One region of the Streptomyces sp. NBC_01017 genome, then DNA from elsewhere that is predicted to be linked to it. Evidence: riboswitches for the same ligand, from Rfam matches in the RefSeq annotation. Region 1 holds a riboswitch; each other region holds the start of a gene.
The links. A riboswitch is a leader RNA that binds a small molecule or an ion and turns the genes downstream of it on or off. The one in region 1 is predicted to bind cobalamin.
Positions count from the first base shown of each region.

Region 2: it holds a riboswitch for cobalamin, as region 1 does, so the genes downstream of both, OG331_RS12685 (ABC transporter substrate-binding protein) here and metE (5-methyltetrahydropteroyltriglutamate--homocysteine S-methyltransferase) in region 1, are expected to answer to the same signal.
Region 3: it holds a riboswitch for cobalamin, as region 1 does, so the genes downstream of both, OG331_RS34500 (prenyltransferase/squalene oxidase repeat-containing protein) here and metE (5-methyltetrahydropteroyltriglutamate--homocysteine S-methyltransferase) in region 1, are expected to answer to the same signal.

Region 1 covers NZ_CP108683.1:1,520,220-1,527,235, forward strand. Annotated here, with positions in the region: gene aceA (isocitrate lyase) at 316-1,599, shown strand; gene aceB (malate synthase A) at 1,682-3,280, shown strand; gene OG331_RS07370 (3-hydroxybutyryl-CoA dehydrogenase) at 3,277-4,146, shown strand; cobalamin riboswitch at 4,397-4,591, shown strand; gene metE (5-methyltetrahydropteroyltriglutamate--homocysteine S-methyltransferase) at 4,770-7,016, shown strand, end outside.
Region 2 covers NZ_CP108683.1:2,727,749-2,734,764, reverse strand. Annotated here, with positions in the region: gene OG331_RS12690 (methylmalonyl-CoA mutase family protein) at 1-1,464, opposite strand, end outside; cobalamin riboswitch at 1,606-1,787, shown strand; gene OG331_RS12685 (ABC transporter substrate-binding protein) at 1,847-2,908, shown strand; gene OG331_RS12680 (FecCD family ABC transporter permease) at 2,905-3,924, shown strand; gene OG331_RS12675 (ABC transporter ATP-binding protein) at 3,921-4,703, shown strand; gene OG331_RS12670 ((2Fe-2S) ferredoxin domain-containing protein) at 4,705-5,064, shown strand; gene OG331_RS12665 (gamma-glutamyltransferase family protein) at 5,194-7,016, shown strand, end outside.
Region 3 covers NZ_CP108683.1:7,507,575-7,514,590, reverse strand. Annotated here, with positions in the region: gene OG331_RS34515 (MBL fold metallo-hydrolase) at 84-1,112, shown strand; gene OG331_RS34510 (nuclear transport factor 2 family protein) at 1,176-1,628, shown strand; gene OG331_RS34505 (phosphotransferase) at 1,618-2,262, opposite strand; cobalamin riboswitch at 2,322-2,452, shown strand; gene OG331_RS34500 (prenyltransferase/squalene oxidase repeat-containing protein) at 2,570-3,805, shown strand; gene OG331_RS34495 (SCO2322 family protein) at 3,802-4,488, shown strand; gene OG331_RS34490 (CbiQ family ECF transporter T component) at 4,488-5,660, shown strand; gene OG331_RS34485 (ABC transporter ATP-binding protein) at 5,657-7,016, shown strand, end outside.

The DNA of each region.
Region 1 (7,016 bases):
TTCGCAAGATTGGCAAACGGCGGCGAGAAGATTCGCAAAGCTTGGCAGCCTTCCACGGTTGATGGCACTCAGTGCCAGTGCCAGAGTGTGAGTGCGGCTCGCCGGACCCGGCAGGCTCCGCCCGGAACCGGGGCGCGATTCATGCCCTGACGTCGGAGATCCCGGCAGGACGGCAGCCCGTACCGGCAGCATTGCTCTCCTTCGCCCTTTCGGGGTGACGGCGGGCCGCACCCCTTCATGAGACACGCAGTGCCATTCGTGGGGAGAGCAGCACACGATTGGCAGACGCAACAGACCGAGGAGACGGTGACAGGCATGGCAGAGGCGAGGACGCAGGCGGCCGAGGAGCTCGCACGGCGCTGGGCCACCGACCCGAGGTGGCAGGGCATCGAGCGCACCTACAGCGCCGAGGACGTCGTACGGCTGTCCGGGAGTGTCCGTGAGGAGCAGACCCTGGCCCGGCGCGGGGCCGAGCGCCTGTGGCGCCGGCTGCACGAGCAGGACTACATCCACGCCCTGGGCGCGCTGACCGGCGGCCAGGCTGTGCAGCAGGTCAAGGCCGGGCTCCAGGCGATCTACCTGTCCGGCTGGCAGGTCGCCGCCGACGCCAACCAGGCCGGGCACACCTACCCCGACCAGAGCCTCTACCCGGCCAACTCCGTTCCGCAGGTGGTGCGTCGGATCAACAACGCGCTGCTGCGCGCCGACCAGATCGCCACCGCGGAGGGCGCGGGCGACACCACGGACTGGCTGGCGCCGATCGTGGCCGACGCCGAGGCCGGTTTCGGTGGTCCGCTCAACGCATTCGAGCTGACCAAGGCGATGATCGCGGCGGGTGCGGCCGGCATCCACTACGAGGACCAGCTCGCCTCCGAGAAGAAGTGCGGCCACCTCGGCGGCAAGGTCCTCGTCCCGACCTCGCAGCACATCCGCACCCTCAACGCGGCCCGTCTGGCGGCCGACATCGCCGACGTGCCGACCGTCATCGTCGCCCGCACCGACGCTCTCGCCGCCAACCTCCTCACCAGTGATGTCGACGAGCGCGACGCCGAGTTCGTCACCGGCGAGCGGACGGCGGAAGGCTTCTACCGGGTGCGGGGCGGCATGGCGCCGGTCATCGCCCGCGGTCTTGCCTACGCCCCCTACGCCGATCTGATCTGGGTGGAGACGGGCACCCCGGATCTGGAGCAGGCCCGCGAGTTCGCCGAGGCCATCCACGCCCGGTACCCGGACCAGATGCTGGCGTACAACTGCTCGCCGTCGTTCAACTGGAAGGCCGCGCTGGACGACGACCAGATCGCCAAGTTCCAGCGTGAACTGGGTGCGATGGGCTACAGGTTCCAGTTCATCACGCTGGCCGGTTTCCACTCCCTGAACCACGGCATGTTCGACCTCGCCCGCGGCTACGCCGAGCACGGCATGACGGCCTACGTCGACCTGCAGGAGAAGGAGTTCGCCGCGCAGGCCCACGGCTTCACGGCCGTCAAGCACCAGCGCGAGGTCGGTACGGGGTACTTCGACCTGGTGTCGACGGCGGTCAATCCCGCGTCGTCCACGACCGCGCTGGCCGGGTCCACGGAGGAAGAGCAGTTCCACTAGGCCGCCGGGCCGCACTTGCCGAGCGGAGGGGCGGGCGTCCGTCCCCGTCCCGCCCCTCCGCTCCCACCCCTCAGGAGACCCGATGTCCACCACCGCACTGACCCACGATGTCCGCGTCCTCGCCGGTCCGGGCCACCGTCACGACGAGGTCCTCACGCCTGCCGCCCTCGACTTCGTGGGCCGGCTCGCCGCGGAGTTCGGCGAACGCCGCCGGGAACTCATGAAGGAGCGCCGCAGGCTGGCGCTGCGGCTGGCGTCGGGCTCACCGCTCGGCTTCCCCCTGGTCACCTCCGCCGTCCGCGCCGACCCGGCCTGGCGCGTCGCACCGCCCGCACCCGGCCTGACCGACCGCCGCGTCGAGATCACCGGCCCGCCGGACCGCCGGATGGCGATCAACGCGCTCAACTCCGGCGCCGAGGTCTGGATGGCGGACTTCGAGGACGCCACCGCTCCCCTCTGGGACAACGTCATCGGCGGCCAGCTCAACCTGCTCGACGCCGTCGAGCGCCGTATCGACTTCACCACGGCGGAGGGCAAGGAATACCGGCTCGGCGAGAGCGGCCGGCTCGCCACCGTCATGGTCCGCCCGCGTGGCTGGCATCTCGACGAGGAGCACCTGGAGTTGGACGGGCGGCCCGTGCCCGCCGCCCTGGTCGACTTCGGTCTGTACTTCTTCCACTGCGCCCAGCGCCAGATCGACGCCGGGTACGGTCCGTACTTCTACCTGCCGAAGCTGGAGAACCGGTACGAGGCGCGTCTGTGGAACGACGTCTTCGTCCTCGCCCAGGAACTGCTCGGTATCCCCCGCGGCACGATCCGCGCCACGGTCCTCATAGAGACGATCACCGCCGCGTTCGAGATGGAGGAGATCCTCTACGAACTGCGTGAGCACAGCGCGGGACTCAACGCGGGCCGCTGGGACTACCTGTTCAGCCTGATCAAGACCTTCGGTCACCGCACCGACTTCCTCCTTCCCGACCGGGCGAAGGTGACGATGAGCGCCCCCTTCATGCGGGCGTACACCGAACTCCTCGTGCGCACCTGCCACCGTCGCGGCGCGCACGCCATCGGCGGCATGGCCGCCCACGTGCCCGGCAAGGACCCGGACACGAACGAGGCCGCGCTCGCCAAGGTGCGGCTCGACAAGGAGCGCGAGGCCGAGGACGGCTTCGACGGCTCCTGGGTGGCCCACCCCGGGCTGGTCCCCGTCTGCCGCGAGGTCTTCGACGGTGTCCTCGGCGATCGGCCCCACCAACTCGACCGTACCCGCGACGACGTCGAGGTGACCGCGGCCGACCTGCTGTCGGTGCGAAGGATCAGCGGGCCGCCGACCGCGGAGGGCGTCCGCAGCAATATCGCCGTCGCGCTGCGCTACTTCGCCGCCTGGCTGCGCGGGCAGGGCGCCGTCGCCCTGTACGGCCTGATGGAGGACGCGGCCACCGCCGAGATCGCCCGCGTGCAGATCTGGCAGTGGCTCCGGCACCGGGTCATCGACCGGGAGACGGTGCTGCGGCTGCTCGACGACGAGGTCGTCGCGCTCGGCGCCGAATACCCGTGGGCGCCCGTCGACGAGATCCGTGCCCTGTTCGAACGGACGGCGCTGGCAGGCGAGTTGCCGCAGTTCTTCACCCCGGACGCGTACACCCGGCACCTCGTGAAGCGGACGGAGGCCGGCGCGTGAGCGGGGGCATCCGGCGCGTCGGGGTGGTCGGCGGCGGGCTGATGGGGGCCGGGATCGCCGAGGTGTGCGCACGGGCCGGGCTCGACACCGTGGTCTGCGAAGTGGACGCGGTCGCGGCCCGCGCGGCACGGGACCGGGTGGCGGCATCGCTCGACCGCGCGGTGCGCCGCGGCAAGCTGGAGGAGGCCGCGGCGCGGGACGCCCTCGCCCGCATGGTCTTCAGCGGCAGCCTGGACGATCTCGCCGACCGGCAGCTCGTCGTCGAGGCGGTCATCGAGAACCCGGCCGCCAAGACCGAGGTCTTCGCGACGCTCGACAAGATCGTCGAGGACCCGGAGGCGGTGCTGGCGACCAACACCTCTTCACTCCCCGTCATGCGGCTCGGCATGGCGACCGGCCGGGCGGACCGGGTGGTGGGCCTGCACTTCTTCAACCCGGTGCCGGTGCTGCCCCTGGTGGAGGTCGTGACCTCGCTGCACACGTCGGGGACGACCATCGCCGCCGTCGAGGACTTCGCGACCCGCGCGCTCGGCAAGACCGTCATCCGCTCCCAGGACCGGGCAGGCTTCGTCGTCAACGCCCTGCTCATCCCGTATCTGCTGTCCGCGGTCCGGATGGCGGAGTCCGGCTTCGCCACCGCCGCCGACATCGACACGGGCATGGAGCTCGGCTGCGCCCACCCCATGGGCCCGCTGAAGCTCGCGGACCTGATCGGCCTCGACACCGTCGCCTCGATCGCCGAGTCGCTCTACGACGAGTTCAGGGAACCCCTCTACGCGCCTCCCCCGCTGCTCCAGCGGATGGTGGAGGCGGGACTGCTCGGCCGGAAGACCGGCCGCGGGTTCCACATCCACGACCAGGACTGAGGGCCTGGTACGACGCGGGCTGAGGGGCCCGCGTCGCCGCCGGGAGTGAGGGTTCCCGCGGCGCACACGGGGGAAGGGCGGGAGGCGCGGATGCGGCGCGCTTCCCGCCCTGTGGCGTTGCGACCCCAGGGACGCTCGGGGAACTCGGGGAACTGCCGGGCACTCCCGGCACTCGGGTGTCCCATTTCACGATCCGAATGACGGACGCCGTCCTCCCTCCGAGGTGCCACCCCGTAGGCTGGCCGGTGCAGCTGGTTCGCCCCGCCCGCCAGGTGGGATGCGTCGCAAGAGGGAACCCGGTGGGAATCCGGGACTGCCCCGCAGCGGTGAGTGGGAGCGACCGCCGTCATCCGCACTGGGCCCGACGAAAGGGCCTGGGAAGCGACGGCCAGTAGGTGTCCTCCGGTCAGGAGGACGTGCCCGCGAGTCCGAAGACCTGCCAACTGCCCGCGCGCGGACAACTCGTGCGCGGACATCCCGGTGACCTCGAGGGCGGGTCGGCGTACATACCAGGCGGACGACCGTGCCCAGCCGCGCACGCTCTGCCCGTCCGGTTCGTCGCCCCTTCGCGCTCTCGTCCCGTCCCCGGGATCCCAGGGATTCATCTCGCGAAGGAGATCTCCGTGACCACGAAGTCCGCAGCCGCGGCAGCACGGGCCACCGTGTACGGCTACCCCCGCCAGGGCCCGAACCGGGAACTGAAGAAGGCGATCGAGGGCTACTGGAAGGGCCGCGTCACGCCCGACGCCCTGCGCACCACGGCCGCCGAACTGCGCGCCGCCAACTGGCGTCAGCTGGCCGATGCCGGCATCCACGAGGTCCCGACGGGCGACTTCTCGTACTACGACCACGTCCTGGACACCACCGTCATGGTCGGCGCGATCCCCGAGCGTCACCGGGACGCCGTCGAGGCCGACACCGTCGACGGCTACTTCGCCATGGCCCGCGGCACGCAGGACGTGGCGCCGCTGGAGATGACGAAGTGGTTCGACACGAACTACCACTACCTGGTGCCGGAGTTGGGCCCGGACACCGTCTTCACGGCCGACTCGGCCAAGCAGGTCGCCGAGCTGAAGGAGGCCCTGGCGCTGGGTCTGACCGCCCGCCCCGTTCTGGTCGGCCCAGTCACCTACCTGCTGCTCGCCAAGCCCGCGCCCGGGGTCGCCGCGGACTTCGAGCCGCTCACCCTCCTGGACCGCCTGCTGCCGGTGTACGCCGAGGTCCTCGCCGACCTGCGCGCGGCCGGCGCCGAATGGGTGCAGGTGGACGAGCCCGCCCTCGTGCAGGACCGCACCCCGGCCGAGCTGAACGCCGCCGAGCGCGCCTACCGCGATCTGGGTGCCCTCACCGACCGCCCGAAGCTGCTGGTCGCCTCGTACTTCGACCGGCTCGGCGACGCCCTGCCGGTGCTGGCGAAGGCCCCCGTCGACGGGCTGGCGCTGGACTTCACCGAGGCCGCCGCCACCAACCTCGACGCGCTCGCCGCAGTCGGCGGACTGCCCGGCAAGCGCCTGGTCGCCGGCGTGGTCAACGGCCGCAACATCTGGGTCAACGACCTGGAGAAGTCCCTGTCCACCCTGGGCACCCTGCTCGGGCTGGCCGACCGGGTCGACGCGGCCGCCTCCTGCTCCCTGCTCCATGTGCCCCTGGACACGGGCCTGGAGCGGGACATCGAGCCACAGGTCCTGCGCTGGCTGGCCTTCGCGAGGCAGAAGACCGCAGAGATCGTCACCCTCGCCAAGGGCCTCGCCCAGGGCACCGACACCATCGCCGCCGAACTCGCCGCCAACCGGGCCGACCTGACGTCCCGCGCCGGCTCGCCGATCACCCGCGACCCGGCCGTCCGGTCCAGGGCGGCGGCGGTCACGGACGCGGACACCCGCCGCTCACAGCCGTACGGCGAACGGGCCGCCGCGCAGCGCGCCCATCTCCGCCTGCCGCTGCTGCCGACCACCACCATCGGCTCCTTCCCGCAGACCGGCGAACTGCGCAGCGCACGCGCCGACCTGCGCGCCGGGCGAATCGACGCCACGGGGTACGAGGAGCGCATCAAGGCCGAGATCCAGGAGGTCATCTCCTTCCAGGAGAAGACCGGGATCGACGTCCTCGTGCACGGCGAGGCCGAACGCAACGACATGGTCCAGTACTTCGCCGAGCAGCTCACCGGCTACCTCGCCACGCAGCACGGCTGGGTCCAGTCCTACGGCACCCGTTACGTCCGTCCGCCGATCCTGGCCGGCGACATCTCCCGCCCCGAGCCGATGACGGTGCGCTGGACGCGGTACGCCCAGTCCCTCACCTCCCGCCCGGTCAAGGGCATGCTCACCGGCCCGGTCACCATGCTCGCCTGGTCCTTCGTCCGCGACGACCAGCCGCTCGGCGACACCGCCCGGCAGGTCGCCCTCGCCCTGCGCGACGAAGTCAACGACCTGGAGGCGGCCGGGACTTCGGTCATCCAGGTCGACGAACCCGCGCTGCGCGAAACCCTGCCCCTGCGCTCCGCCGACCACCCCGCCTACCTGGCCTGGGCGACGGAGGCGTTCCGGCTCAGCACGGGCGGCGTGCGTCCGGACACCCAGATCCACACCCACATGTGCTACGCCGAGTTCGGCGACATCGTCCAGGCCATCGACGACCTCGACGCCGACGTCATCAGCCTGGAGGCCGCCCGCTCGCACATGCAGGTCGCCCGCGAACTCGCCGCTCACGGCTACCCGCGCGAGGCCGGCCCCGGCGTGTACGACATCCACTCCCCGCGCGTCCCCAGCGCCGAGGAGGCGGCGTCCCTGCTGCGCACCGGGCTCAAGGCCATCCCCGCCGAACGGCTCTGGGTCAACCCCGACTGCGGCCTGAAGACCCGCGGCTGGCCC
Region 2 (7,016 bases), 1.2 Mb from region 1:
GCCCGTGGCGGCCAGGTGGGCGTCGGAGCGGGCGCGCAGGGCCTCGTACGCCTCGTCGCGGCGGACCCGCGGGAGGCCGCCGGACCGGGGCTGCGGCGCGGGCGCACGCTCCACGGGCGGCTCGGTGAGGTTCGGGAACTCGCTGACGCCGGTGATCGGTTCGCGCCGCTTGGCGAGCTTGCCGGTGCGCGCCTGCCACGTCTCGGCCAGGTCCTGGCCCAGCTGCCCGGAGCGCAACGCGGCCGTCTGGCCGCCGGCCTGCTCGATCCGCTGGAAGAACGCCCAGCCCGCCCGGGCCAGTTCGTCGGTGAGGGACTCCACGTACCAGGAGCCGCCCGCCGGGTCGATCACCCGGGCGAGGTGCGACTCCTCGATGAGGATGGTCGAGGTGTTCCGGGCGATGCGCCGCGCGAACGCGTCCGGCAGGCCGAGCGCGTGGTCGAAGGGCAGCACGGTCACGGAGTCGGCGCCGCCCACCCCGGCGGCCAGCGTGGCGACCGTCGTGCGCAGCATGTTCACCCAGGGGTCCCGGCGCGTCATCATCACCGGCGAGGTGACGGCATGCTGCACCTGAGCGCTGGGCGCCCCGCAGACCTCGGTCACCCGCGCCCACAGCCGGCGCGCGGCCCGCAGCTTGGCGATCGTCAGGAACTGGTCGGCGGTGGCCGCGTAACGGAACTCCAGCTGGGCGCACGCCTGTTCGGCCGTCAGCCCCGCCTCGGTGAGCTCGCGCAGATACGCGACACCGGTCGCCAGCGACGAGCCCAGCTCCTGGGCGGCCGAGCCGCCGGCCTCGTGGTACGGCAGCGCGTCCACGGTCAGCGCCCGCAGCCCCGGGTACTCCTCGGCGCACTGCCGAGCCAGCGAGGCGACCGGCGCGAACTGCGAGGACGTGCCCGTACGGGCCTCATGGCCGAGGGGGTCGGCGCCGAGGTTGCCGCGCGCCGCCTCCTTGGCGACGCCCCGCTCCTCGTACTGCCGCAGCAGCTCCCGCGCGGCGGGCTCCACGTCGGCTCCGGCGTCGAGGACGACGGGGGCCAGGTCGAGGTAGACGCCCTCCAGGGCCCGGCCGAGCGACGACACCGGGATGCCGCCCTCGCCGAGGACCAGCCAGAGCGAGGTGACGCCGTTCTCCAGGTCCGCGAGCACCAGGCCGTCCGTGAGCGCCGTGTGCCGCTGCCGCAGGTCCCAGCCGCCGGCCGTGCTGCCCTCGGCGCGACCGCCGCGGACGAACGGGGCGAATCCGGGCAGGCCGGGATCGGGCGCGGCTTCGCGCGAGGTGTAGAGGGGGCGGGTGCGCAGCCCGTCCTCCAACGCAGTGGACAGGGCGTCTTCCGCAGCCGGGCCCGAGACGTCCTTGCCCGACTTGCGCAGCACGCCTTCCACCAGGCGTTGCCATTGCTCATGGGTTGCGTCAGGGAACTCGGCGGCCAGCGAGAGCCCGTCGTCAGGCAGGACCGTCATGCTCGGATGCTAGGTCAGATCATCAAAGGAGCAGCAGAGGGCACGGCTGTGACCTTGCCCTCTTCCAGGTTGTGACCTGGGTCTCCGCACCCTGTCGGGCCGCCGGACACCCGAACGAACGACCCGGCCGCAAGCTGGGCTTGATAGCCTCCGAGAGCCAGTCGAGCCACACCCGAGGCCAGGGAATCCGGTGCGAATCCGGAACTGACGCGCAGCGGTGAGGGGGACCGGCGGGGCACAGACGCACGCCACTGGGAGACCGGGAAGGCGCCCCGTCGGGACGAACCCGAGTCCGAAGACCTGCTGGCACCTCCACGCCCGCGCGCGGAGGACGTCCGTAGGCCAGGCTCCGCGTACGAGCCCCGACAACCGAGGCACGCCTGTGTACCGATCTGCCCTCCGTCCCGCTGCCCTGCTGCTCGCGCCCGCCCTCCTGCTCACCGCGTGCGGCGGCTCGGGAAGCGGCAGCGCCGAGGACACCGGGAAGTCCGCCGCCGCGGGCTACCCCCTCACCCTCGACAACTGCGGCCACAAAGTCACCCTGAAGTCGCCCCCGAAGCGGGCCGTGTCCCTCAACCAGGGCACCACGGAGATCCTGCTCGCCCTCGGCCTCGCCGACCGGGTGGCCGGCACGGCGACCTGGACCGACCCGGTGATGAAGGGCCTGGACAAGGCGAACGCCTCCGTGCCGCGGCTCGCGGACAACGCGCCCTCCTTCGAGAAGGTCCTGGACGCCGAACCCGACTTCGTCACCGCCTCCTTCGTCTCCACCCTCGGCAAGGGCGGCGTCGCCACCCGCGAGCAGTTCGAGAAGCTGGGCGTGCCCACCTACGTCTCGCCCTCCGACTGCTCGGCGGGCAAGGACAACGACAGCGGCGGCGACGGCTCGCGCTCCACCCCGCTCACCCTCGACACCGTGTACGGCGAGATACGCGACCTGGCCCGCGCGTTCGGCGTCGCCGACCGCGGCGAGAAGCTCGTCGCCGAGCTGAAGGAGCGGGTGCGCAAGTCCACCGCCCAGCTGGACGTCTCCGATGTCACCCTCATGTACTGGTTCGCCAACTCCCAGTCGCCCTACCTCGCCGGCTGCTGCGGCGCGCCGGGTGCCATCACCCGCGCCGTCGGCGCGCGGAACGCCTTCTCCGACACCCACGACGAGTGGCCCCAGATCGGCTGGGAGACCGTCGCCGACCGCGACCCCGACGTCCTCGTGATCGGCGACCTCACGCGCAAGCAGCAGACCGCGGAGACCGCCGAGGCCAAGATCCGCTTCCTGGAGACCAACCCCGCCACCCGCAATCTGACCGCCGTGAGGAAGAAGCGGTACGTCCTGCTCAGCGGGCAGGCGATGAACCCGTCCGTCCGCACGGTCGAAGGGATCGAGAAGGTCGCCGCGGGCCTGCGCGACTTCGGGCTCGCCGGGCCCGCAGGATCCGCCAGGTGAGCGTCCGTACGCCGCTGCCGGCCCTCGGCGGCCTGGCGGCGGCGCTGCTCGCGTCGGTCGCCGTCGCCGTGACGATCGGGCCGGCCGACATCTCCACGGCGGACGTGTGGGCGTCCGTGGCCGCCCATCTCGGCCTCGGCGAGGGCACGTTGGCGCCGCTGCGGGACGGCATCGTGTGGAACCTGCGCATGCCGCGCACGCTGCTCGCCGCGGTGTGCGGGGCCGGGCTCGCCGTGTGCGGGGCGGTCATGCAGTCGCTGCTGCGCAATCCGCTGGCCGATCCGTTCGTCCTCGGCGTGTCCTCCGGTGCGTCCACGGGAGCGGTCGCCGTGGTCGTGCTGGGGGTCGGCGGGGGAGTGCTCTCGCTGTCGGCGGGCGCCTTCCTCGGCGCGCTGCTCTCCTTCGCCATGGTGCTGCTGCTCAGCCACGTCCTCGGCGGCAGCACGGACCGGGTCGTGCTGTCCGGGGTCGCGGCCATGCAGCTGTTCTCCGCGCTGACCTCGTTCATCGTGCTGACCTCCGCCGACGCCGAGACCACCCGGGGCGTGCTGTTCTGGCTGCTGGGCTCGCTCACCGGCGCCGACTGGGGACAGGTCCTGCTGTGCACCGCCGTACTGGCCGTGGTCCTCGCCCTCTGCCTCGGGCACGCCCGCACCCTGGACGCCTTCGCCTTCGGGGACGACGCCGCCGCCGGACTCGGCGTCCGCGTCGCGCGCACCCGGCTGGTCCTGCTCTGCGCGACCGCGCTGCTCACCGCCGCCCTGGTCAGCTGCGCCGGCGCGATCGGCTTCGTCGGCCTGGTCCTGCCGCACGCCACCCGGGCCCTCACCGGCTCCGGCCACGCCCGTCTGCTGCCGGTCACGGCACTGACCGGAGCCGTCTTCCTCGTGTGGGTGGACACCGCCGCCCGCACCGTCCTCGACCCCCAGGAGGTCCCCGTGGGCGTCGTCACGTCCCTCATCGGCGTACCGGCCTTCATCGCCGTGCTCTACCGAGGACGGAGGACGGCGGCATGACCAGCCTGCGCACGGACCGTGTCGTACGGCGCCTCGCCGACAAGGTCGTCGTCGACGGCGTCACGCTCACCCTGACTCCCGGCGAGACCGTCGGCCTGCTCGGCCCCAACGGCTCCGGCAAGTCGACCCTGTTGAGACTCCTCGCCGGGGTCCTCGCCCCCACCGCCGGGGTCGTCACCCTGGACGGACGCCCGCTGCCCGAGGTCGGCCGCCGCGCCACCGCCCGGCGTGTCGCCACCGTCGAACAGCACGCCCACACCCAGACCGAACTGACCGTCCGCGACGTCGTCGCCCTCGGCCGCATCCCGCACCGCCGTGCCTGGACGCCACCGACGGCCGCCGACGCCGAGGCCGTCACCGCGGCCCTCGCCCGCACCGGCCTCACCGACCGGGCCGCCCAGTCCTGGCACACCCTCTCCGGCGGCGAACGCCAACGCACCCAGATCGCCCGCGCCCTCGCCCAGGAACCCCGCGAGCTCCTGCTCGACGAACCCACCAACCACCTCGACATCCAGCACCAACTCGACCTGCTGGCCCTCGTCGCGAGCCTCCCGGTCACCACCGTGATCGCCCTGCACGACCTCAACCTCGCCGCGATGTACTGCGACCGCCTGCTCGTGCTGCGCGCAGGCCGCGCGGTCGCCGAGGGCACCCCGGCCGAAGTCCTGAAACCGGCGCTCATCGAGCAGGTCTACGGCGTCCATGCCGAGGTCACCGACGACCCCGGCCACCCGGTGATCCGCTTCCTGCGCCCGGCCGGCCCCGTGGGGCGGTGCTGACGTGCGGACACCCTCAGAACAGCCGGTGCCCAGCCGGATCGTGGTGTGCCGGGACTGCTGCTGCGGGACCCCGAAGGTGCCCGGAGTCGATCACGCGCAGCAGACCGCGCGACTTGCCGAGAACGCGCCCGTACGCATCTCCGAGTGCCTCGGCGTGTGCGAACACGCCAATGTGATCGTCGTCCAGCCCTCCGCCGCAGGCCGCGCCGCGGGAGCCCGCCCCGTCTGGCTCGGCCTCGTCAACGATCCCGACGCCACCGAGGACATCATCACCTGGGTCAGGGCAGGCGGCCCCGGCGTCGCACCCTGCCCCGACGTGCTCGACCTCTACACCTTCACTCCGCCCAGGCGCGCACGATGAATCGGACGAGCACTCACGGGCCACTCACCACTCACACCGAACCGGCCCCTGCCGGAAGGTTGAACCCCGAACGGGTAGTCCCTGAAGATCGGATGGACCGATCCGCGCGACAGCGAGGTGTCAGACCCGATGTTCACCACCCGCCCCACGCTCCAAGGCACGTTCGGCATGGTGTCCTCCACCCACTGGCTCGCCTCCCAGTCGGCGATGGCCGTGCTGGAGGGCGGCGGCAACGCGTATGACGCCGCCGTGGCGGGTGCGTTCGTGCTGCACGTCGTCGAGCCGCATCTCAACGGCCCGGCCGGCGAGGTGCCGATCCTGATCGCCCCGGCGGACGGCGAGGTGCGGGTGGTGTGCGGGCAGGGCGTGGCGCCCGCCGGGGCGACCGTCGCGCACTACCGGGGGCTCGGACTGGACCTCGTACCCGGGACCGGACCGCTCGCCGCCGCCGTGCCCGGCGCGTTCGACGCCTGGATGCTTCTGCTGCGGGACCACGGCACCAGGACGCTCGCCGACGTGCTCAAGTACGCCATCGGGTACGCCGAACACGGGCACGCGCCCGTGGAGCGGGTCGGCGAGACCGTAGAGACCGTGCGGGAACTGTTCGAGACGCAGTGGCCGTCGTCGGCCGCCGTGTACCTGCGGGACGGCAAGGCGCCCCGGCCCGGGGAGCTGTTCCGCAATCCCGCCCTCGCCGCCACCTGGAAGCGGCTGCTCGACGAGATCGCCGGGGCCGGGGACCGGGTCGCGCAGATCGAGGCCGCGCGGGAGGTGTGGCGCTCCGGTTTCATCGCCGAGGCCCTCGTACGGCAGGCCCGGCGCCCCACGATGGACACCAGCGGCGAGCGGCACTCCGGCACGCTCACGGCCGCCGACCTCGCCGGCTGGTCCGCGACCTACGAGGCACCGGCGACGTACGACTGGAACGGCTGGACCGTGTGCAAGGCCGGCCCCTGGAGCCAGGGCCCGGTCCTCCTCCAGCAGCTCGCGCTGCTCCCGCCCGAACTGCCCCGGTACGGGTCCGCCGAGTACGTCCATCTGCTGATCGAGGGCTGCAAGCTGGCCATGGCCGACCGGGAGGCCTGGTACGGCGACGCGGCCGACGTACCGCTCGCCGCGCTGCTGTCCGACCGGTACAACGCGGACCGGCGGGAACTGGTCGGCGAGAAGGCCTCCCACGAGCTGCGGCCCGGCAGCCCGGGCGGCCTCGCCCCACGGCTGTGCGCGCACGCGCGCGTGGCGGCCGCCGAAGGGCCCGGCCTCGACGCGCTGGGCGGCGGGGAACCGACCGTCGCCAAGCGGCCGACCTCGCCCGTGCCGGGAGAGCCCGAGACCTCCGCCGACGGGGGCACCCGCGGCGACACCTGCCACCTCGACATCGTCGACCGGTGGGGCAACATGATCGCGGCCACGCCCAGCGGCGGCTGGCTCCAGTCCAACCCCGTCGTGCCCGAACTGGGCTTCCCGCTCGGCACCCGGCTGCAGATGACCTGGCTGGAGGAGGGCCTGCCGAACTCGCTGACCCCGGGCCGGCGGCCCCGCACCACCCTCACGCCCTCCATCGCCCTGCGCGACGGCGTGCCCGTCATGGCCTTCGGCACGCCCGGCGGGGACCAGCAGGACCAGTGGCAGCTGCACTTCCTCCTCGCGGTCGCCCTGCGCGCCCCGGTCCGCGGCGGCCTCGACCTCCAAGGCGCGATCGACGCCCCGAACTGGCACAACGACAGCTTCCCCGGCTCCTTCCACCCGCGCGGCATGCGACCGGGGAGCGTCACGGTGGAGTCCCGGATGGACGCCGGGGTGGTGGAGGAGCTACGGCGGCGTGGTCATGCGGTGACCATCGGTGACGACTGGTCGGAGGGCCGGCTGTGCGCCGTAGCGAGGGACCCGGAGACCGGCGTCCTGTCGGCGGCGGCGAATCCGCGGGGCATGCAGGGGTACGCGGTCGGCCG
Region 3 (7,016 bases), 6.0 Mb from region 1:
GGATGACTCGGGCTCCCATCGAAACGCGTTCTAGTTATAGTGGCCGGGTCGGCCGGAAACGTGTCGCGGCGATTGGGGAGCCCATGGCGCAGGTGTACGACCACGGCGGCGGCGTCCGGTCCATCCAGGTCCCCATCCCCGACAACCCACTCGGCCACACCCTCGTCTACGTCGTCGACACCGACCGCGGCCCGGTGCTGATCGACACCGGCTGGGACGACCCGGCCTCCTGGGACACCCTCACCGAGGGCCTGGTGGCCTGCGGCACCGCGCCCGCCGACATCCACGGCGTGGTGATCACCCACCACCACCCCGACCACCACGGACTGTCCGGCAAGGTGCGCGAGGCCTCCGGTGCCTGGATCGCGATGCACGCGGCGGACGCGGCGATCGTGCGGCGCACCCGCACCACCCAACCCGAGCGCTGGTTCACCTACATGGCGGCCAAGCTCACGGCGGCCGGCGCCCCCGACGCGCACGTGGCCCCCCTGCGCACGGCCCGCCGCCCGAGCACGCTGCCCGGCTTCTCCCCCGCCGCCCCCGACCGCGAGATCGTCCCCGGCGACCTCCTCGACCTCCCCGGGCGCCGCCTGCGCGCGATCTGGACCCCGGGCCACACACCGGGTCACGTCTGCCTGCACCTGGAGGAGGACCACCCGGCCCGACTCCCCGGCCATGGACGCCTGTTCTCCGGCGACCACCTGCTGCCCCGGATCACCCCGCACATCGGCCTGTACGAGGACCCCGACGACACGACCGTCACCGACCCCCTCGGCGACTACCTCGCCTCGCTCGAACGCGTGGGCCGTCTCACCCCCGCCGAGATCCTCCCGGCCCACCAGCACACGTTCACCGACGCCCCGGCCCGCGTGAGCGAGTTGCTGACCCACCACGAAACCCGCCTCACCGACCTCCTCACCCTCCTCGCCGCTCCCCTCACCCCCTGGCAGCTCGCCGAACGCATGGAGTGGAACCGGCCGTGGGAGCAAATCCCGTACGGATCACGGAACATCGCGATCGCGGAGGCGGAGGCCCATGTGCGGCGACTGGTGAAGCTGGGGCGGGCGGAGGCGGTGGCGGGGAGTGAGCCGGTGACGTACGTGGCGGTGTGAAGCATCACCATGAACGCCATGAACGCCACGAACACCGTGCACGCCATGAACGCCGTGAACGCCATGGATCCCTTGGAGCTGCTGCTCGCCGAGCGAGCCTGCGAGCGCCTCGTCATCGACTTCGTCCACCGCCTCGACCTCGGCGAACCGGCCTCCGTCGCCGAGTTGTTCACCGAGGACGGCACATGGGAGTGGCCGGCGGGTGAGCGGCTCGTCGAGGGGCGGGACGCGCTGGCCGCGTACTTCGGCTCCCGTCCCGCCGACCGGCTCTCGCGGCGCCTGATGTCCAACGTCCTCGTGACGGTGACGTCCCCCGGCACCGCGACGGCGACCTCGTACTTCACGACGTACCGCGTCGACGGCCACGGAGGCGGCCTGGTCCCGCCGGGGCCTCCGGTTCAAGTGGGCCACTACGAGGACACGTTCCGCCGGTCCCCGGCCGGCACCTGGCTGCTGTCCGGCCGAGTCCTCCACCTGGCCTTCGGCGGCCCGACGCCGCGACCGCCTAAGGCATGAACGACCGAACCAACTCCTCGGCCTCACCGAGCACTTCGACCTCCCGCACGGTCATCGTCGGGTGGGCGGCCCGTCGGCGCAGGGCCTCCGTCAGGCCGTCACCGGTGAGGTCGCAGGGGTCGGCGAGGAGGGCGGCGAGCGTGGCGCGGACGGGCTCGGCGAACTGCTCGTCCACCAAGGCCACCTGCGCGAGGATCACCGCGGACATGCCCCAGTCGAGGCCCGGGTCGCCCTCCTCCGCGTTGGCCCAGTCGATGACGTAGGGGCCGTCGGGCGTGAGCATCACGTTCTCCGGGTGGAGGTCCAGGTGGACCACACGGCCGGGGACGGTGTGCAACTGTCGCAGGAGGCGGGCCAGCATCGCCCCGGACTCGCGCGGGTCGATCCGTCCCGCGACGAAGGCCTCCAGCATCGTCGGCCCGTACAGGCGCTGCATGACCAGCTCGGAGCGCGAGGAGTCGGCGAGCCGCACCCGGGGCACCGGGTAGCCGTGGGCGCGCAGACGTTCCATCAGGGCGCCCTCGGCGAGGCCGTCGGCGTAGCCCTCCCGGTCGCGGCGCAGCACCCACGCCTCGTCGATCTCGTACACGTCGGACGCGCGCCCCGAACCGAGCAGCCGTCCCGTCCTCCCCATGATCCCCATGCGGCCGAAGCTACCCCCGCTCACAGCCTCCCCTCAGCCGCTTCCCTACGGGCCGGTAGAGTGGCCGCGTCGTCATCACACCCGTACGGGGGAAAGCCGGTGCAAATCCGGCGCTGACCCGCAACCGTGAACCGGTCGTCGAAGGCCGGTGAGCCGGATCGCCGCGTACGGGACAGTGACCGGCTCACGTGCACCGGCAGCCTGCCGGAGCGCGGCACCGTCGAGGTATACGGAGCCGAGCCGCCGGGGGTTTTCCCTGTGCTGCCCGGTTCCCCTTAGGGAAGGGCACCCGCCGATCATGTACGTCCGCCGCAGCGCAGCGGTCCTGGCCGCCACCGTCGTGATCGGCGCGGCCGCGCCCGCCGTAGCCGCCGACCCGACCCCCTCCACGTCGCCGTCGCAGGCGTTCCCCGCCGAGCTGTACGGCGACTCCGACCCCACGTACGACGGCATCTGGCGCCAGTCCCTCGCGCTGCTCGCGCAGGACACGGTGGACGTGAAGCCGGCGAAGGGGGCGGTGGACTGGCTGGTCGGGCAGCAGTGTGCGAACGGGGCCTTCGCGCCCTACCGCGCGGACACCAGCGCGGACTGCGGCGCCAAGACCATGATCGACACCAACAACACGGCCGCCGCCGTCCAGGCACTGGCCGCGCTCGGCGGGCACGACGCCGTCGCCGACAAGGCGGTGTCCTGGCTGAAGTCGGTCCAGAACAAGGACGGCGGCTGGGGCTACACCCCGGGCGGGGCCACCGACGCGAACTCGACGTCGGTCGTGGTCGGCGCGCTGGCCGCCGCCGGCGAGAAGCCCGCGGAGGTCGTCAAGGGCGGCAAGTCCCCGTACGACGGCCTGCTCGAACTCGCCCTGCCCTGCAAGGGCGCCGACGCGGGTGCCTTCGCGTTCCAGCCGGACAAGAAGGGCGGCCTGGCCGCCAACGCGGACGCGACCGCGGCGGGCGTCGTCGGCACGCTCGGCAAGGGCCTCGTGGTGAGCCCCGGCAAGCAGTCGGACCCGTCCTGTACGGACACCGGCTCCGCGACCCCCGAGCGGGCCGCGGCCAACGGCGCCTCCTACCTCACGCAGGCCCTCGCCAAGGAAGGCCACCTGAAGTCCGCCCTCCCCGGCGCCGAGGACCAGCCCGACTACGGCAACACGGCCGACGCGGTCGTCGCCGTCGCCGCGCAGAGCGGGGCGAGCGCCGCCCGGAAGCCGCTGGCCTGGCTGGAGCAGAACTCCTCGAAGTGGGCCGTGCAGAGCGGCCCGGCCGCCTACGCCCAGCTGATCTTCGCCGCCCACGCGACCGGCGCCGACCCGCGTGACTTCGGCGGCACGGACCTGGTCAAGCAGCTCAACGCGACGGGCCCGGCTCCGCAGTCGGCGCCCAACGGGTCGGTGACGACGTCGGCGACGGCCTCGGACAAGCAGGAGGACGACGACAACGGCTTCGGCGTGTGGTGGTTCGTCGGCGTGTGCCTGGTCGCCGGCATCGGCGTCGGCTTCCTGCTGAGCGGCCGCAACAAGGCCAAGCGATCGTGATCCGCCGCACCCTCACCCTCCTCCTGGCCGCGCTGGTCCTCGTGACCGGCGCGGCCCAGGCCGCCAAGGCGACCGGCTACCGCTACTGGTCCTTCTGGGACCGCGACGGCGACAAGTGGACGTACGCCACCCAGGGCCCCTCCACCGCCCGCCCCTCCGACGGCGACGTCCAGGGCTTCCGCTTCGCGGTGAGCGAGGACTCGAAGGACGCCGCCCGGCCGAGGGGCGCGGCCGTGTTCGCGGTGATCTGCGCGCGGACGCCCGCGCAGGACGGCAAGAAGCGGGTGGCTCTGGTCATCGACTTCGGTACGACGGCCGACGCCCCGTCGGGCGAGACGCCCCCGGCCCGCCGCACCGTGTGCGCCCGCGTCGCCCCGGACGCGACCACCGCAGAGGCCCTGGCCACGGTGGCGAAGCCCCTCCGGTACGGCACGGACGCGCTGTTGTGCGCGATCGGCGGCTACCCGGAGCAGGGGTGCGGGGAGCAGGTGGCCGGCGGCGACAAGTCGACGACGGCGTCCCCGAAGTCGCCCTCCGAGGCGTCGTCCTCCGCGGATTCGTCCTCCGCTGAGAAGAAGGACGCCTCGGACGACGGTCCGTCCCTGGGCCTGGTGGCGGGGATCGCCGTGGTGGCGGTGCTGGGCGCGGCAGCGGTCTGGCAGGCACGGCGGCGGCGAGGCTGATGGCAAGCCGCCCCAGCCGGCCCGCGGGCATTCGTGCCGGGGCGGCGCCCGTCCCGAAGAGCGCCGGCACCGCACCGGCGCCGGCAGGCGGCCCCACCCCCCAGCTGCGTCCCCGCGCACAGCTCCACCCCGGCGCCTGGTGGCTCTGGGCCCTCTCCCTGGGCACCGCGGCCACCCGCACCACCAACCCCCTCCTCCTCACCCTCCTCATCGCCACGTCCGCCTACGTGGTGGCGACGTGCCGCCCGAACACCCCCTGGGCCCGCTCCTATTCGGCCTTCGTCAAGCTCGCCCTCGCCGTCCTCCTCATCCGCCTCTTCTTCGCCGTGGCCCTCGGCTCCCCCATCCCCGGCACGCACGTGGTCGTCACCCTCCCCGAAGTCCCCCTCCCCGGCTGGGCCCAGGGCATCCGCCTGGGCGGCAGGGTCACCGCCGAGGCCGTCGTGTTCGCCCTGTACGACGGCCTGAAGCTGGCCACGCTGCTGATCTGCGTGGGTGCGGCGAACGCCCTCGCCAACCCCACTCGTCTGCTGAAGTCCCTCCCGGGTGCCCTGTACGAGATGGGCGTGGCGGTGGTCGTCGCCCTCACCTTCGCCCCCAACCTGATCGCCGACGTGCAGCGCCTGCGCGCCGCCCGGCGTCTGCGCGGCCGACCCGACCGCGGCCTCCGCGGCCTCCTGCACGTCGGACTCCCGGTCCTGGAGGGCGCGTTGGAGCATTCGGTCGCCCTCGCCGCCGCGATGGACGCCCGCGGATACGGCCGTACCGCACAGGTCCCCGCCGCCGTCCGCCGCACCACCACCGTCCTCACCCTGGGCGGCCTGCTGGGCGTCTGCGCGGGAACGTACGGCCTCCTCACCGCCCAGGGCGCCGCCTACGGCCTGCCCGTCCTCCTCGCCGGCCTGGCCGCCGCGCTGGCCGGCCTGTGGCTCGGGGGCCGTCGTACCCCTCGGACCCGCTACCGCCCCGACCGCTGGGACGTCCGCGCCTGGCTGGTCACCGGTTCCGGCGTCGCGGTGGCCGTACTGCTCACCCTCGCCGCCTCCCGGGACCCCGGGGCGCTGCACCCCGGTGTGGTCCCCCTGGTCGCCCCGACCCTGCCCCTGTGGCCGGCGGCGGCCGTGCTGCTGGGCCTGCTGCCCGCCTTCGTGATCCCCAAGGAGCCGTCGTGATCCGCTTCGAGGATGTATCGGTGACCTACGACGGTGCCGTCGAACCCTCCGTCCAGGGTGTCGACTTCGAGGTGCCGGAGGGCGAGCTCGTCCTCCTGGTCGGGCCGTCGGGCGTGGGCAAGTCCACCGTCCTCGGCGCCGTCAGCGGCCTGGTCCCGCACTTCACCGGCGGCACCCTGCGCGGCCGTGTCACGGTGGCCGGCCGCGACACCCGCACCCACAAGCCGCGCGAACTCGCCGACGTGGTGGGCACGGTGGGGCAGGACCCCCTCTCCCACTTCGTCACGGACACGGTCGAGGACGAACTCGCCTACGGCATGGAGTCGCTGGGCCTGGCCCCCGACGTGATGCGCCGCCGCGTGGAGGAAACCCTGGACCTCCTCGGCCTCACCGACCTCCGGTCCCGCCCCATCGCCACCCTCTCCGGCGGCCAGCAGCAACGCGTCGCGATCGGCTCGGTCCTCACCCCGCACCCCAAGGTCCTCATCCTCGACGAGCCGACGTCGGCCCTCGACCCGGCCGCCGCGGAAGAGGTCCTCGCGGTCCTCCAACGCCTGGTCCACGACCTCGGCACCACGATCCTGATGGCCGAACACCGCCTGGAACGCGTCATTCAGTACGCCGACCAGGTCGTCCTGCTCCCCGCCCCCGGATCGGCACCCGTCCTGGGCACCCCGGCGGAGGTCATGGCCGTATCACCGGTGTACCCCCCGGTCGTGGCCCTGGGCCGCCTGGCGGACTGGTCACCGCTACCGCTGACGGTCCGAGACGCTCGAAGGCAGGCAGCGGACCTACGGCAACGGCTCGAGACACGGGACGACATCGCCGCCCAGGGGCGCGGGGCTGTACTCGATTTGCGGCTACCGCCGCGTGGGCGCGACCAGCCACAACGGACCGGCAGTCGCGACGAATCCGCACCCCCCGCCCCCGTGGGCGCCCGCTGGTTCCGCCGCAAACACACCCCCACCACCCCACCCTCCCCCCACACGGCCGAAGTACAAGCCCTCGCCGTGACCCGCGACCGCATCCAAGCCCTACGCCACGTAGACCTCACCGTCACCCCCGGCGAAACCATCGCCCTCATGGGCCGCAACGGCGCCGGAAAATCCACCCTGCTCAACACCCTGGTCGGCCTCGTGGAACCGTCCGCCGGCAAGGTGCACGTAGGCGGAGCCGTCCCGCACCGCACCCCGCCCCGCGACCTCGTACGCAAGGTGGGCCTCGTCCCCCAGGAACCCCGCGACCTGCTCTATGCCGACACGGTCGCAGCCGAGTGCACGTCAGCCGACGCCGACGCCGGTGCAGCCCCCGGCACCTGCCGCACCCTCGTCTCCGAGCTCCTCCCGGACATCCCGG